4 regions of the Shewanella piezotolerans WP3 genome follow, and region 2 is predicted to be linked to each of the others. Evidence: predicted binding sites of a transcription regulator. Region 2 holds the regulator's gene; each other region holds the start of a gene.

Region 1 (3,728 bases), 400 kb from region 2:
GCATTTCTGCTTAGGGCTTTGCATTCTGTACCAGTTAAGCCACTACTGTGGCTTATAGATTACAAGCTGTAGTAAAGCTCGAACTCTACTGGGTGAGTTGTTTGGTTAACACGCTCAACATCAACAGACTTAAGTTTGATGTAAGAATCAATGAAGTCATTGCTGAATACGTCACCACGAGTTAAGAATTCACGGTCAGCGTCTAGGCACTCAAGTGCATTTTCTAGTGAAGTCGCAACTGTTGGGATTTCAGCTGCTTCTTCAGCAGGAAGATCATAAAGATCTTTATCCATTGCTTCACCTGGGTGGATCTTGTTTTGAATACCGTCAAGGCCAGCCATCAACATTGCTGAGAATGCTAAGTATGGGTTCGCCATTGGGTCACCAAAACGTAGCTCAATACGGCGAGCTTTTGCACTTGGTACCACTGGGATACGGATCGAAGCACTACGGTTAGCTGCTGAGTAAGCAAGCATTACTGGAGCTTCAAAGTGCGGGATAAGACGCTTGTAAGAGTTAGTTGATGGGTTAGCAAATGCGTTAATTGCACGCGCATGCTTGATGATACCACCGATGTAAAATAGTGCTGTTTCGCTCAATCCGCCGTACTTGTCACCAGCAAAGATGTTAACGCCATCTTTAGCTAGAGACTGGTGAACGTGCATACCGCTACCGTTGTCACCAACGATTGGCTTAGGCATAAACGTAGCTGTCTTATTGTAAGCATGAGCGACGTTATGAATAACATACTTAAGCACCTGAACTTCATCAGCCTTAAGCGTAAGAGTGTTAAAGCGAGTTGCAATTTCGTTTTGACCGGCAGTTGCCACTTCATGGTGATGCGCTTCAACAACTTGGCCCATCTCTTCCAGTACTAAACACATAGCACTACGGATATCTTGTGATGAATCAACTGGAGCTACTGGGAAGTAACCACCTTTAACACCTGGACGATGACCTTTGTTGCCATCTTCGTAGCTAGTACCTGAATTCCATGCTGCTTCTTCAGCATCTACTTTGTAGAAGCAACCAGACATGTCAGCGCCATACTTAACATCGTCAAATAGGAAGAACTCTGGCTCTGGACCAATCAATACTGTATCAGCGATACCTGTAGAGCGTAAGTAGTCTTCTGCTTTCTTAGCGATTGAACGAGGGTCTCGGTTGTAACCCGTCATAGTACCCGGGTTTAGAATGTCACAACGGATGTTAGCAGTTGTTTCTGCTGTGAAAGGATCAAGTACGAAACTTGCAGCATCTGGCATGAGTACCATGTCTGATTCGTTAATGCCTTTCCAGCCTGAGATTGAAGAACCATCGAACATCTTACCGTCTTCGAAAAAGTCTTCATCAACCTGATGACTAGGAATTGAAACGTGCTGCTCTTTACCTATGGTGTCGGTAAAACGCAAATCAACAAACTTAACTTCTAATTCTTTTAGTTGTTGTAAAACTGATTCAGCTGACATTCTAAAGTCTCCGAGTAGGGTAAAGGGTTATCCCTTGTTCTTATCTTAATGTTTAGCGCATAGTGCGATTCTGTTTTGTTTAAAGCGAGAGTCGTGCCAAATGTGTAACTAATTGATATTAAATAGTTATTAGTGGGCGGCAAAACTAACGCTGATGTTTTTTGCACTCTAATGGTGCGTCGGGTGGATCATTTTGGTGCGTGCTTCATAATCGTGCAATGTCCACCAGTCGATTGAAAACTAATTTGTTTAGATCACCAGAGAAGGGGTCAAGAATAGCAAGTCGACGAAATTTTTATAGGGTATAAGTCAAAGAAAACTCGACCAAATATAGATAAGTGTTATTTAAATAAAAGACAGTTTAAGGCTGATTGCTAAAAGGATACGAGCTGCACGTGATTCAGGACAGAACCGCTATTTGTCTAAAAATGGCCAGAAAACAGAATATTTGATAGCACGTATGCTAAAAATGACACTAAATCGCTAGAAATGACGCCTAAGATAGAGGGTAAATATAATTAATGTCATTAAAGCAATTTATAAAAAGTGTATATAAAGCGGGCGTTATGGCGAAGAAAAGCAACGCGCAAGCGTTATTTTTAACGATTGGTTAAAAATAATCCTGTGAGATACTCGCTACCTAGAGTAGAATGTCACGCTTTTTATTGCAACTACTATACTAAACTGGTTTTAGCAGTTGTCAGTAACCCTATATTTTTATACCGATGGTAAGAGGTTTAGCCGTGTTAGAGAATTTACGTAACATCGCCATTATTGCACACGTTGACCATGGTAAGACTACCTTGGTTGATAAGATGCTGGCGCAGTCAGGAACCCTTGAGTCTCGAGGAGAAGCCACTGAGCGGGTGATGGATTCAAATGATCTTGAAAAAGAACGTGGTATCACGATTCTGGCCAAGAACACTGCCATCAAGTGGAACGATTACCGTATCAACATCGTTGATACCCCTGGTCACGCCGATTTCGGTGGTGAGGTAGAGCGTGTTCTATCTATGGTTGACTCAGTATTACTACTAGTTGACGCAGTAGATGGTCCAATGCCACAAACTCGCTTCGTGACTAAGAAAGCATTTGCTCAAGGTCTTAAGCCAATCGTTGTTATTAACAAGATTGACCGTCCTGGCGCACGTCCTGATTGGGTTATCGATCAAGTATTCGACTTGTTTGACAACCTAGGCGCAACTGACGAGCAGTTAGACTTTCCAATCGTTTATGCTTCTGCATTAAACGGTTTTGCAACTTTAGATCCAGATGAAACTAGCGACAACATGACGCCGCTATTCGAAACTATCGTTGAAAAAGTTTCTTCACCAGATGCTGATGCTGAAGGTGATTTCCAGATGCAAATTTCGCAAATCGATTACAACTCATACGTGGGTGTTATCGGTATTGGCCGTATCAAGCGTGGTAGTGTTAAAACTAACCAGCAAGTTACAGTTATTGGTGCTGACGGTAAGACTCGTAACGGTAAGATGGGTCAAGTACTTGGTTACATGGGTCTTGAGCGTCACGAAGTTGCTGAAGCAAATGCGGGCGACATCGTTGCAATCACAGGTCTTGGCCAACTGCAAATCTCAGACACAATTTGTGCACCTACAACAGTAGAAGCACTGCCTGCACTGTCTGTTGATGAGCCAACACTAACAATGACTTTCCAAGTCAACACTTCTCCATTCGCTGGTAAAGAAGGTAAATACGTAACTTCACGTAACATCCTTGAGCGTCTAGAGCAGGAGCTAGTACACAACGTTGCACTTCGTGTTGAAGAGACTGACAGCCCAGATCGTTTCCGCGTTTCGGGTCGTGGTGAACTTCACCTTTCAATCTTGATTGAAAACATGCGTCGTGAAGGTTACGAGCTAGCAGTATCTCGTCCAGAAGTTATCGAAAAAGAGATCGATGGCGAGATGTGTGAACCATACGAAACACTAACTGTTGATGTTGAAGAAGAGCATCAAGGTGCAGTAATTGAGAAGCTTGGTACACGTAAAGGTGACATGCGTGACATGCAGCTAGATGGTAAGGGTCGTGTACGTATCGACTTCGTTATTCCTAGCCGTGGTCTAATCGGTTTCCAAACTGAGTTCATGACAGCGACTTCTGGTACTGGTCTTATCTACCATTCATTCGATCATTACGGTCCAGTGAAAGGCGGTGATATTGGTCAACGTGCTCGTGGCGTATTGATTTCAAACGCAACAGGTAAAGCACTGACATTCGCATTGTTTAACCTTCAAG
Region 2 (3,728 bases):
GTAGCTCGACACCTTTGGGCAAATTCGTTAGGTGCTTTTCCAGCTCTGTGTCTTTTTCTGGCATATTGCGAATATCGACACTAATTGCTACGAGCTCTGAATTACCCGTTAGCTGCTCTAACAGCGTTCCCATCATAGGTAACGGAAGATTATCGACACAATAATAGCCGAGATCTTCTAACATCCTTAGAAGAACGGATTTACCAGAGCCTGAACGACCAGAGACAAGAACGAGTTTCATCTTTTGACTACCTGATAGAAGTTAGAGTGAGTGTTTTATACCAATCAGTATAAGAAGTTGATCTACTCAGAGTGTTTATTACGAACTAGTTCAAGGCGAATAAATGACATAATGGTTATTCCCTTATGAGTTTACTCAATGCAGAAGTCGCAAGTCAAAACACTCCTTACAGGCGAGTCATAGCGGTTCTGATGCTGCGTTAATGAACTTGAACCTATTCTCACTATGCTCTTCATTCATTGCAAACCACATGGCCAAGCATGTTCCTGACATGCTTAAGGTATTCCCACCACCCTTGGAGCTCAGATACGGTGGAGGTCTTTAATGCAGGAGCATTTAATGACCTAACCTCAAGCCGCTAAACTCTCGCTGAGCGATCAAATCTTTATACAGATTGGTATTATATATGTTTACAAGATGTACAAGGGTATAGATTAACTTTTTTATTGGTGAAAGCAAGAGCTTAGGCAAGAAGGAGATAATAAATAATATTGCTGTCATAAATACTAAGGTCTTTAAATAACCTATTTGTATTACATAAGGTTACTTAAGGACCTGAGTCATTAGCTATTGAGTGATCAAATCGTACAGCTCTGATTCACTGGTGCTTTTTCTCAACTGCTTAACGATAGCTTTATCGTTAAGCTTTTCAGCCATTGAAGACAAGGTGGCTAAGTGTTGCTCACATTGCTCTGCTGGAACCAAAAGTGCAAACAATATATCGACCGGCTGTTTATCTATCGAGTCAAAAGAGATCGGTGTTTCGCATTTGATTAATATGCCCAATGGATGGTCAATATTGGTCAATCGCCCATGCGGGATTGCGATACCGTTGCCTATACCTGTGCTACCCATTTTTTCGCGTGCCAAAAGGCTCTCGAATATCTCTTGTGAAGATAGAGTAGGGTACTGGACAGCGGCAATGTCGCTGATTAGTTCCAGTACTTTTTTCTTACTGCCCGGAGTGGCACAGGTGGTGCACTCCGGCTGCAGGATGGTACATAGTTCCATCGTTAATGTTTGGTCAGCTTCTCTTTGTGTTTAATAACCTGACGATCTAATTTATCGATCAGGGAGTCGATTGCGGCGTACATGTCCGCATGTTCCGAAGTAGCAAAAACTTCACCTTTTTTAAGGTGAATTCTGGCTTCGGCAATCTGCTGCATTTTTTCTACATTCAAAATGACGTGGACATTATTGATCTGATCGAAATGACGTTCAAGCTTTGTAAACTTTTCTTCTACATAGCCACGCAATGATGCGGTGATTTCGATGTGATGTCCAGTAAGGTTAATTTGCATAGAAAATTCCTCCAAGTGCCTAATTTTGAGTTATAAACTCTTACGTTGGTTTGAGGGCGGGATCAGCATTGCTTCACGATATTTCGCGATAGTACGACGAGCAACTTTTATCCCTTGTTCTGCCAAAAGTTGCGCCATTTTGCTATCGCTTAATGGTTTCTTTTGGTTTTCAGCTGCGACTAACTTCTTAATAAACGCTCTAATAGCTGTTGATGAGCACTCTCCACCGTCGTCGGTTCCGACATGACTAGAGAAGAAATACTTTAATTCGAAAATACCTCTGGGGGTATGCATATACTTTTGAGTGGTAACCCTTGATATGGTGGATTCATGCATCTCAACGGCTTCTGCGATATCATTCAAAACCATTGGTTTCATGGCTTCATCGCCATACTCAAAGAAGCCTTGCTGGAATTTTACAATGCAGTTACTGACCTTTAGTAAAGTTTCATTACGGCTTTCTAAACTTTTAATAAACCACTTAGCTTCCTGCAAATGACCACGGATGAACTGGCCATCGGCTTGGCTTTTAGTGCTGCGAGCCATTGAAGCATAGTGCTGATTAACATTAATTTTAGGCATGTAATCTGGGTTTAGCTCAACCACCCAGCGACCTTTCTTTTTGGCCACTGATACATCGGGAATAACGTATTCATCTTTGCTGCGAGTGACTGCTAACCCTGGTCTTGGGTTGAGAGTTTGGATCAGGCTAATGGCTTCACGTAGTTCATCTTCTTTAAGCTTAGTTTTACGCATTAACTGTCTAAAGTCGCGTCCTGCAATCAAATCTAAGTAGTCTTTGATGAGTAGGCGGGCATGGTCAATATGCGGTGTGGTAGCGGCATATTGGGCCAGTTGGATCAATAGACACTCGCTTAAGTCGCGAGCGGCAACGCCAATGGGGTCAAAATGCTGCACGCGCTTGAGTACGGCTTCGACTTCATCAACCTCAATTTCAGGGTCGCCCATTGCCTCAAGAATATCTTCGCAGTTTTGAGTGAGGTAACCACGTTCATCAATAGCATCAATAATGGCGGTGGCGATAGCAAGATCGTTATCGGAAAATGGTGTTAAGTTCTTTTGCCACTCAAGGTGCTCATATAAGCCTTCGCTGGTTTCACCTTGGAATGGCATATCGTCATCGCGCATACCGCCAGAGCTTGCATTTGAAGAAACGGTATAGACTTCGTCCCAAGTGGTATCCATCGGCAGATCATCTGGCATTGAATCTTGGGTTAATGCATCAGAGGTTTCTACTGCAGCGCTATCTTGCTGGGGATCAACTTCGGCGCTGGCGCTGTAATCGTTGTCACTATCGGATTCTGAATAGCTATCGGATTCGCTGGTGGTGCGATCTTCATTGCTGACAGGTTCACTGTCAGATTGCTCTTCATCTAATTCTAGTAGGGGATTTGACTCTAATGCTTGCTGGATCTCTTGCTGCAGCTCTAAAGAGGACAGTTGCAGTAAGCGGATTGCCTGCTGTAACTGTGGAGTCATGGTTAGCTGCTGACCCATTTTGAGCTGAAGTGACGCTTTCATCTTACCGCTATTCCCTACACTGTAATTAAACGTTGAAGCTCGTTAATTTGGCGAAGAGAGCATAAAGGGCCAACACTATGATTATATTAGTATACTTAACTAGTGCCGCGCTTTAAACGCTCATGTTGTTGATTAACTATAGCCTGAATTGTTCACCTAAGTACACTGCTCTAACCTGCTGGTTGTCTAAGATTTCAGCAGGCGTACCCTCAGCAATGAGATTTCCGTGACTTACGATATATGCATGCTCACAAACGTCTAATGTTTCACGAACATTGTGATCAGTAATTAGCACACCTAAGCCGCGGCTTTTTAGCTGCTCAATGATTTTTTTAATGTCGATGACCGAAATTGGATCTACACCTGCAAAGGGTTCATCAAGCAATATAAATTTTGGGTTGGCAGCTAGCGCTCGTGCAATTTCAACTCGACGGCGTTCACCACCTGAAAGTGCCATGCCTTGGCTGTCACGTATGTGAGTGATATGAAACTCTTCAAGCAGGCTCTCTAGTTGCGCCTCACGCTGCTCATTGTCAATATCGCTGCGAGTCTGTAGCACTGCCATGATGTTGTCGCGGACTGAAAGCTTTCTAAAAATACTTGCTTCTTGCGGTAAGTAACCTATACCTTTTCGTGCGCGAAGA
Region 3 (3,728 bases), 890 kb from region 2:
CCCACCCTGAACATATATTAAGTGCGCTACGCCAAGGTGTCGATTCGCTGCCGATTAAACTGCAGCAAGTGAACATCAGAGTGACGCCTGATGACGAAGCATTGATTAGCGGGCTCTATAGTGCAGCGCAATTAGAAAAAAACCGCTGGGATATCGAAGCCGATCCAAGCTTATCCGCTGGTGACTGTATTATAAGTAGCGGGCGCAGCCATATCGATATGACCGTCGATACACGAATTCAACATGTCTTTTTTGAGTTAGAAAAAACTCAGCAAGATCTATTACAGCAAAAAGAGCAGCAAGAGGAAGCGCTGCTTAATCAAAGAGCAAGTAAGCAAGTTGCTGTTGAGAGCGCAGAGTCTAATTCGGCTCCTGCAATGGAGACAGAGCCTCAACCTCAAGAATCCGCCCCTGCCGCCGAAGGTGAACATGCCAACACGCCAACACCGACTGCGCAGTAAACTTGCGCAGCACCATAGTAAGGTGAATCCTTTTGTGGCCGAAGCCAGCGGTCAACTCGTTCGTGTGGTGGGCTTAACGCTAGAGGCTACCGGTTGCCGGGCTTCAGTCGGCAGTCTTTGCTCGATAGAAACCATGTCTGGTGAGCTTGTGGCAGAAGTGATTGGTTTTGATGATGAGCTGTTGTACTTAATGCCAATTGAAGAGCTTAGCGGCGTACTGCCCGGTGCTAAAGTTACGCCGCTCGGGCAGCAGTCAGGCTTAAGCGTCGGACTGGCATTATTAGGTCGAGTGCTTGATGGCAGTGGCCTGCCGATTGATGGTTTAGGCAATTTGCAAACGGACCAAAAAGCACCGACTCATGCTCCTGCAATAAACCCTTTAGCAAGACGTGCCATTAGTGAACCGCTCGATGTGGGGGTGCGCGCCATTAACTCAATGCTGACCGTAGGCAAAGGTCAGCGAATGGGTTTATTTGCCGGTTCTGGTGTGGGTAAAAGTGTACTGTTAGGCATGATGACCCGAGGCACTACCGCCGACATTATTGTGGTAGGGTTAGTAGGAGAGCGTGGCCGTGAAGTCAAAGAGTTTATTGAAGAGATTTTAGGCCCTGAAGGCCGCGCGCGCTCTGTGGTTGTCGCAGCTCCGGCTGATACCTCACCACTGATGCGACTTCGTGCTTGTGAAACCTCGACTCGAATTGCCGAGTATTTTCGTGACATGGGCTATAGCGTACTATTACTTATGGACAGCTTAACTCGTTATGCTCAGGCGCAGCGAGAGATAGCTTTGGCGGTCGGGGAACCGCCAGCCACTAAAGGTTATCCGCCTTCAGTATTCGCTAAACTACCGAAGCTTGTGGAACGTGCTGGCAACGGTGGCGGCAAGCAGGGCTCGATTACCGCATTTTACACCGTGCTGACAGAGGGGGATGATCTACAAGATCCTATCGCCGATGCATCAAGAGCGATCCTTGACGGCCATATCGTTCTTTCCCGTTCGCTGGCAGATTCAGGTCATTATCCTGCGATAGATATCGAGGCGTCCATTAGTCGTGTCGCGCCTATGGTGATAACGACAGAGCACTTAGAGGCGATGCGCCGAGTAAAGCAGGTTTATTCGCTTTATCAGCAGAACAAAGACCTTATCTCTATTGGTGCTTATACCCAAGGTAGCGACCCTCGAATTGATAATGCAATTCGCCTACAACCCGCTATGAATGCATTTTTACGCCAAACCATGAAAGATGCTATTACCTTTGACAGTAGCACGCTTATGTTGAGCCAGTTGGGTGCGCAGTGTCAGGTTTAGCATTGAGCATAATCAATGAGTAATAGATAAATGGCCAAAGCTGACCCACTTTTTACCGTTCTTAAATTAAACCAAGAGGCAGAGGAGCAAGCATCCCTGCAACTTCGTGCAGCTCAGTTAGAGTTACAGCGCAGACAAAGTCAGTTAAAGGCGTTGCAAGACTATCGTTTAGATTACATGAAGCAGATGGAGCAGCAACAAGGTAAGAATATCAGTGCAAGTTATTACCATCAGTTTCATCAATTTGTGCGTCAAGTCGATGATGCTATCGTGCAACAAGTTAACTCTGTTCAGGAAGCAAACACTCAGCAGCAACATCGACTAACTCATTGGCAAGAGAAACAGCAAAAGCGTAAAGCGGTAGAATTGTTGTTGGCGAATAAGGCCGAAAAAGCGCAACTTGCAGAACAGCGTAAAGAGCAAAAGATGGTTGATGAGTTCGCTTCGCAGCAGTTCTACCGAAAGTCCCGCCGCTAGTTTTTACCCTCTGTTATATTGGACAACTCTGTTGGCATCATAATTGCTTTTAATTAGATATTAGGTAATTAAAGTGAGCTTACAAGCCGATATTTTGACGCCAATTACCAAAGCTGATTGTCTATTTTTGCTTTTATGGGGACGCTGACGGAGAAGTTATGCAGCAGATGACCAATATATTACTCAGTAGTGCCGATGGCGCCAGCTCAAAAAAGGTGGTTGCTAACGGCAATCCACAGCAGAGCGTTGAAGGTGATAACTTCTCTGCGGCACTTGAAAAAGCGAGCCAAGAGGGGGCTACTGCTGAGCAAGGTAGAGTCGATGGCGAAGCTGTGTTATCGGAAGTTTCCTCGGATAAACAGCAGCGCAGAGATATAGAAGACAGCGATAACACTGAGACCACGAAGAAGAGTGATGATGTCAGTCAGGTTTTCGCGCAAATAAATCTCGCCAATAACTTTTCAAGCAGCGCTGATGATCCGTCAATTGCCGCTGACGGCGAAGGTTTGCCGTCAAGTGATGAGCTAACCGATGAGCTTTCCATCTTGAGCGGTGCTATTGACGAAACCAAAGCTGACGATAGTGAGTCAGCTGAAGATACTGAATTGACCGATGAGATCATGCAAGCATTAAGCTTACACAGCGGCATATCCGAGAAAGCCTTGAATGAAATGCCTGAAACTGAACTTAAGGCATTACTCGCGCAAAGTAAGATTCTAGATGCCGATGGTGCGCTGTTAGCGCAGTATGCGATTGCACCAGCGCCTAATGCACCTGCAATGGATAACGCTGATGAGCTAAAGATCTCACCTCAGAAAGTTGACACTCATAGCGGTGAAGCGGAAGCAAAACGTAATAGCACGATAAGCGAGGCTAAGCCATTTACTCATGGCGCCGTTTCAGATGGGACAGTGCAGCAACCCGTTGCTGCAAAGAGCAGTGCTGAGACTCGAGATATTTTAGGCAAAGAAGGGGCTATTCAATCTGGCACTGCAACCGTTAATCTAAGCGAAGGCGCGTCAAAAAACGCTGAGATAGGAAATAGTAAAAATGGCAAATTGGCTAATAATGCCAATAATTCGGCCGCAGAACAGCTTAAAGGCGCAGAGCTATCAGTGAGGCTCACGCCTATTCAAATGGGGTTGGAGGCAAACCTTGCTAGTGGCAATGAAGAACTGTCTACCCAAGATATTAAGACAGTATCTGGCCTGCAAGCCCATAATTTACAAATTCAGCAGAGTTTAACTCGTGTAGAACCACAGCAGATACAATTAGCGCTGAAACAACATGCTGATCAAGCTACTCAAATGCAGGAGATGATCCAACGATTTTCCCCAGTAATGAAGCAACAGCTGATGACCATGGTCAGTCAAGGTGTGCAACAGGCAGAGATCAGACTCGATCCTGCAGAGCTTGGCAGTATGATGGTACGGATCCAAGTTCAGGGAGATTCGACTCAAGTGCAGTTCCAGGTGAGCCAG
Region 4 (3,728 bases), 2.3 Mb from region 2:
TAATCAAGCATTTCCAATATTAAACTAACTTATCCTTAAGTTAGTGGCTTAACATACTTAATAACTGTATAAGCAAATCTAACAATCGACACTGATACGGCATCTCATATTGAGTAAAGCCACAGCGTTATCTCTCGTGATTTCTTAAGGTAAGTATATCTATTCATTAAGCGAAAAAATTGCGACTACTACCAACCTTCAAAGCTGTAACATTATTGCAGCAATTACAACTAACCATAACCGCTTGATTTAATAGGACTAAACCTCAAGTGCGAGGTGGTTCCAACAACAAATCAATTTAATATCCCACAGCAAAGTAAGAGATCTCTTACAACAATGTGAAACTAAACGGAGATCACAGTTTAATTTTTCTACGGATAGCTGCAAAATACATAACCCAATCAGCCAGTAAGCTGTAGAAAGGATACTCAAATGTCGCAGGCCTATTTTTCTCAAATAGAAAATGTCCTAGCCACGCAAATCCATATCCTATAACCGGAAGCGACAAAAGTAGCAGCCATTGGCCTAAGTAGAGTGTAATCGCCAGCATTAAAATAACCAGAGAACTACCGATATAATGTAGAGTTCGGCAAATGTCATTTTGATGCTGCGAAAGGTAGAAAGGATAAAACTCCGCAAAACTATTAAACCGCTTACTCATTGTTTTGACCTCGATAAAACATTAGCTCTCCAGCCACGTTACCTATCGCTAGTTGTTCTAGTTTTTCAAATCCATGGCTTGCAAATAACTTATTATGTGCAGGCTCACTGACAAATACACCAACACCATCGAGATGCGGTTGTTCATCACACCAACTTAGTACTGTTTTAACAAGCTGGCTGCCGTACCCTTTGCCCTGTTCATTAGTAGAAACAGCAATAAATTGGATTATTCCACAGTTAGCATTTGGTAAGCTTTCCACGATCTGATGCTCTTTTTTGATCCAAGCTTGAGTTGATTGCCAGCCAGCACTAATCAGCATTTTTAAACGCCAATGCCAGTAACGTGCCTCTCCAAGTGGAACTTGCTGAGTTGCAATGCAGGCGACTCCAATAAGTCGCTCATCTGAAAATATACCTATCAACCCCTGCTCTTGTTGCCACAACTCGTTTAACTCCTCACGAATTGCACCGCGTAATTTTTGCTCATACTGAGCTGTATCATTACGGTACAGAGCGTCCATAAAGAAAGGGTCATCATGATATGCGTTATAAAGAATTGAAGCGGCGACTCTTAAATCTTCAGCTGTTAGATATACAGCTCGGCACTCTTGCGAGGCTTGATTTTCCATTATTATTTTCCTTGATCGAGATCACACAATACCAATGTATCAAGCTTTACAAAAAGTGCAATTATTAATCAAAGCAAACAATAACAGCCGCTCTTTAGCGCTAATACTTTAGCTTTTTATGATAAAACAGATACTAGAAGCGGTTTAACTATCGAGCTTTGTTTTCCTCTTAACTCAATAACTTAGATAAAATCTTGAGCGATACTGCATAGCTCGCTAACTGAACATCTCGGCACGCAGCGACAGAAGGCATTAAGCCTGCTTGAAAAAGCAGATGTATGAGGTTTGAGCCATACTATAGCCAAGCACTTTTCAACGGAGATAACGGCATGGACACCACCCAGGGAGATCTAGAACATTTATTTCAGCAATTAGGTTTGCAAAGTGATGGTATTTCCATCGAAGGATTTGTTAAAAAACACCATTTACCAGAGGGGCTGCTTATTCAACAAGCTGACTTTTGGAGCGAGTCGCAACGACATTTTTTAGCAGAAGCATTAGCTGAAGATGCCCAGTGGTCTGATGTTATTGACCATCTGGACACCTTATTAAGAAAGTAACTTGGCGGGAGTAACGCTTAAATTTTGCTGTAAGCCATCTCGCCCCAACCCACTAAGATATTGTTGCTAATGACGACAGGAGTACATTCGTCTTTAGTGGTTTTACCGTCACCTTTTAAACGTTGAGTTCGGTAAAAAAGTACATGTACTTCTTTATCTTGCTGTATATAAGCTTCATTAAAATCGGCTGTTCCCATAAGCGTCGTCACTTGATCTTTAGACATGCCCAAGGAGATTTTAGCTAGATTTCCGCGATTAATTTCTTGTGTTTTTTGCCATGAACCATTGTTATCCCAGTCAGATTCACCATCGCCAACATTGATCACGCAGCCAGTTAGCCCTATGCTTGCAATCCCAAAAAACGCTAAACTTAGTAGATTTTTTTTCACTTTAACTTCCTGTATTTATTTTGATTTTATAAACTTCAATAAAGCAAACAGTATGCCAAGAGTTAAGTGGTTGTTTTAATGTGATTTATGTAATCCGTGTTAGCCATTTTAACTAAATAGACTATTACAGAGTAAGGAATTTAACCAACGATGAGCCCACTAGACCAAGTACTCTGCGCAGCAAAACAGCTTAGCGATGAAGGTAAAAACCCTACTCTAGCGTTAATAAAAACCAAACTAGGGATCAGCGTGGCGATGCCAACCTTGATCCAAGGTCTACAACAGTACAAATCGATGAGTGATGCTGACAAAGCCAGCATCAAAACAACAGCGCAAGTCAATGCTGCCGCACAAGAAGAGCTGCAACAACAGTCTGCTAACGATCAACAAAGAGTTGCAAAATTAGAGCAAGAGCTTGTGCTACTTAAAAAAGAGCTAAAAGCAGTAACCCAAAGATTGACCATACTTGAATCGGTAGCCAATAAAACCAGTGAGAAATAGAGATAATGCACGTCGTTGAATTAAGGTTTGAGTGTTTTGACAACACCACCATCACAGCAGCAGAAAAAGCGATTAATGGGCTATTAGAGGCTTACCGCGCAAATGGTCAAATACTAGGCCGTGAATTTGCGGTAGCCTTTAATGATGGTGAATTTAAAGCTCGCCTATTAACCCCCGAAAAAAGTAGTCTTGCAAAGCGTTTTAACAGCCCATGGGTTGAAAAGGCACTCACCGAACTGACTGACGCTAAACTACTTGCTCCACGAGAAAAATATATTGGTCAGGATATTAACTCAGAGGTTTCAAGCCAAGAAACGCCAAGCTGGCAACTACTTTATACCAGCTACGTGCATATGTGCTCGCCGCTGAGAAATGGCGATACACTGCAACCTATACCACTTTATCAAATACCAGCCACAGCCAATGGTGATCATAAACGCATGATCCGCTGGCAGACCGAATGGCAAGCATGTGATGAACTACAGATGGCGGCTGCAACAAAAGCTGAATTCGCAGCACTGGAAGAGTTAACAAGCCATCATAGCGATCTGTTTAGACGAGGCTGGGATCTGCGTGGCAGAGTTGAGTATCTGACCAAGATCCCTACTTACTATTATCTCTATCGCGTTGGCGGTGAAAGTCTCGCCAATGAGAAAAAACGCTGTTGCCCAAAATGTGGCAGTAACGAATGGCTGCTTGATGAGCCATTACTGGATATGTTCCATTTTCGCTGCGATACATGCCGTATCGTATCCAATATCTCTTGGGATCATCTGTAATACGGTCCAATAAAAAAGCCTGAAAAACACGTTATTCAGGCTTTTTTATTGAAGCAAGGGGCTTACTTACCCAGTAAATTACGCCACATTATTTTCATTCGTTGCCAGATCCCTGGGTGATCATAGGCTGGTATCACTTCCTCCACTAACTTAACTGGTGGGGCGACACGCGGGCTAACCTCGCTGATAAAGCTATTTAGTGAGTCC

The links. The regulator sigma-54, encoded in region 2, starts transcription at its own class of promoters, with help from an activator protein. The targets are predictions, from matches to a motif close to GTTGGCACGNNNNTNGNNT.
Region 1: glnA (glutamate--ammonia ligase) is a predicted target of sigma-54. The motif match lies at 1,552-1,570, and genes of this name have one in related genera.
Region 3: SWP_RS06785 (flagellar hook-length control protein FliK) is a predicted target of sigma-54. The motif match lies at 2,278-2,296, and genes of this name have one in related genera.
Region 4: SWP_RS15815 (DUF3192 domain-containing protein) is a predicted target of sigma-54. The motif match lies at 2,283-2,301, and genes of this name have one in related genera.

Annotation. Positions count from the first base shown of each region.
Region 1 covers NC_011566.1:279,500-283,227, forward strand. Annotated here, with positions in the region: gene glnA (glutamate--ammonia ligase) at 60-1,469, opposite strand; gene typA (translational GTPase TypA) at 2,195-3,728, shown strand, end outside.
Region 2 covers NC_011566.1:680,103-683,830, forward strand. Annotated here, with positions in the region: gene rapZ (RNase adapter RapZ) at 1-241, opposite strand, end outside; gene ptsN (PTS IIA-like nitrogen regulatory protein PtsN) at 809-1,252, opposite strand; gene hpf (ribosome hibernation promoting factor) at 1,255-1,542, opposite strand; gene SWP_RS02995 (RNA polymerase factor sigma-54) at 1,573-3,084, opposite strand; gene lptB (LPS export ABC transporter ATP-binding protein) at 3,221-3,728, opposite strand, start outside.
Region 3 covers NC_011566.1:1,569,316-1,573,043, forward strand. Annotated here, with positions in the region: gene fliH (flagellar assembly protein FliH) at 1-461, shown strand, start outside; gene fliI (flagellar protein export ATPase FliI) at 430-1,770, shown strand; gene fliJ (flagellar export protein FliJ) at 1,801-2,247, shown strand; gene SWP_RS06785 (flagellar hook-length control protein FliK) at 2,406-3,728, shown strand, end outside.
Region 4 covers NC_011566.1:3,741,203-3,744,930, forward strand. Annotated here, with positions in the region: gene SWP_RS15800 (Mpo1-like protein) at 356-661, opposite strand; gene SWP_RS15805 (GNAT family N-acetyltransferase) at 654-1,292, opposite strand; gene SWP_RS15810 (DUF2789 domain-containing protein) at 1,571-1,852, shown strand; gene SWP_RS15815 (DUF3192 domain-containing protein) at 1,870-2,241, opposite strand; gene SWP_RS15820 (hypothetical protein) at 2,392-2,742, shown strand; gene SWP_RS15825 (Zn-ribbon-containing protein) at 2,748-3,521, shown strand; gene syd (SecY-interacting protein) at 3,584-3,728, opposite strand, start outside.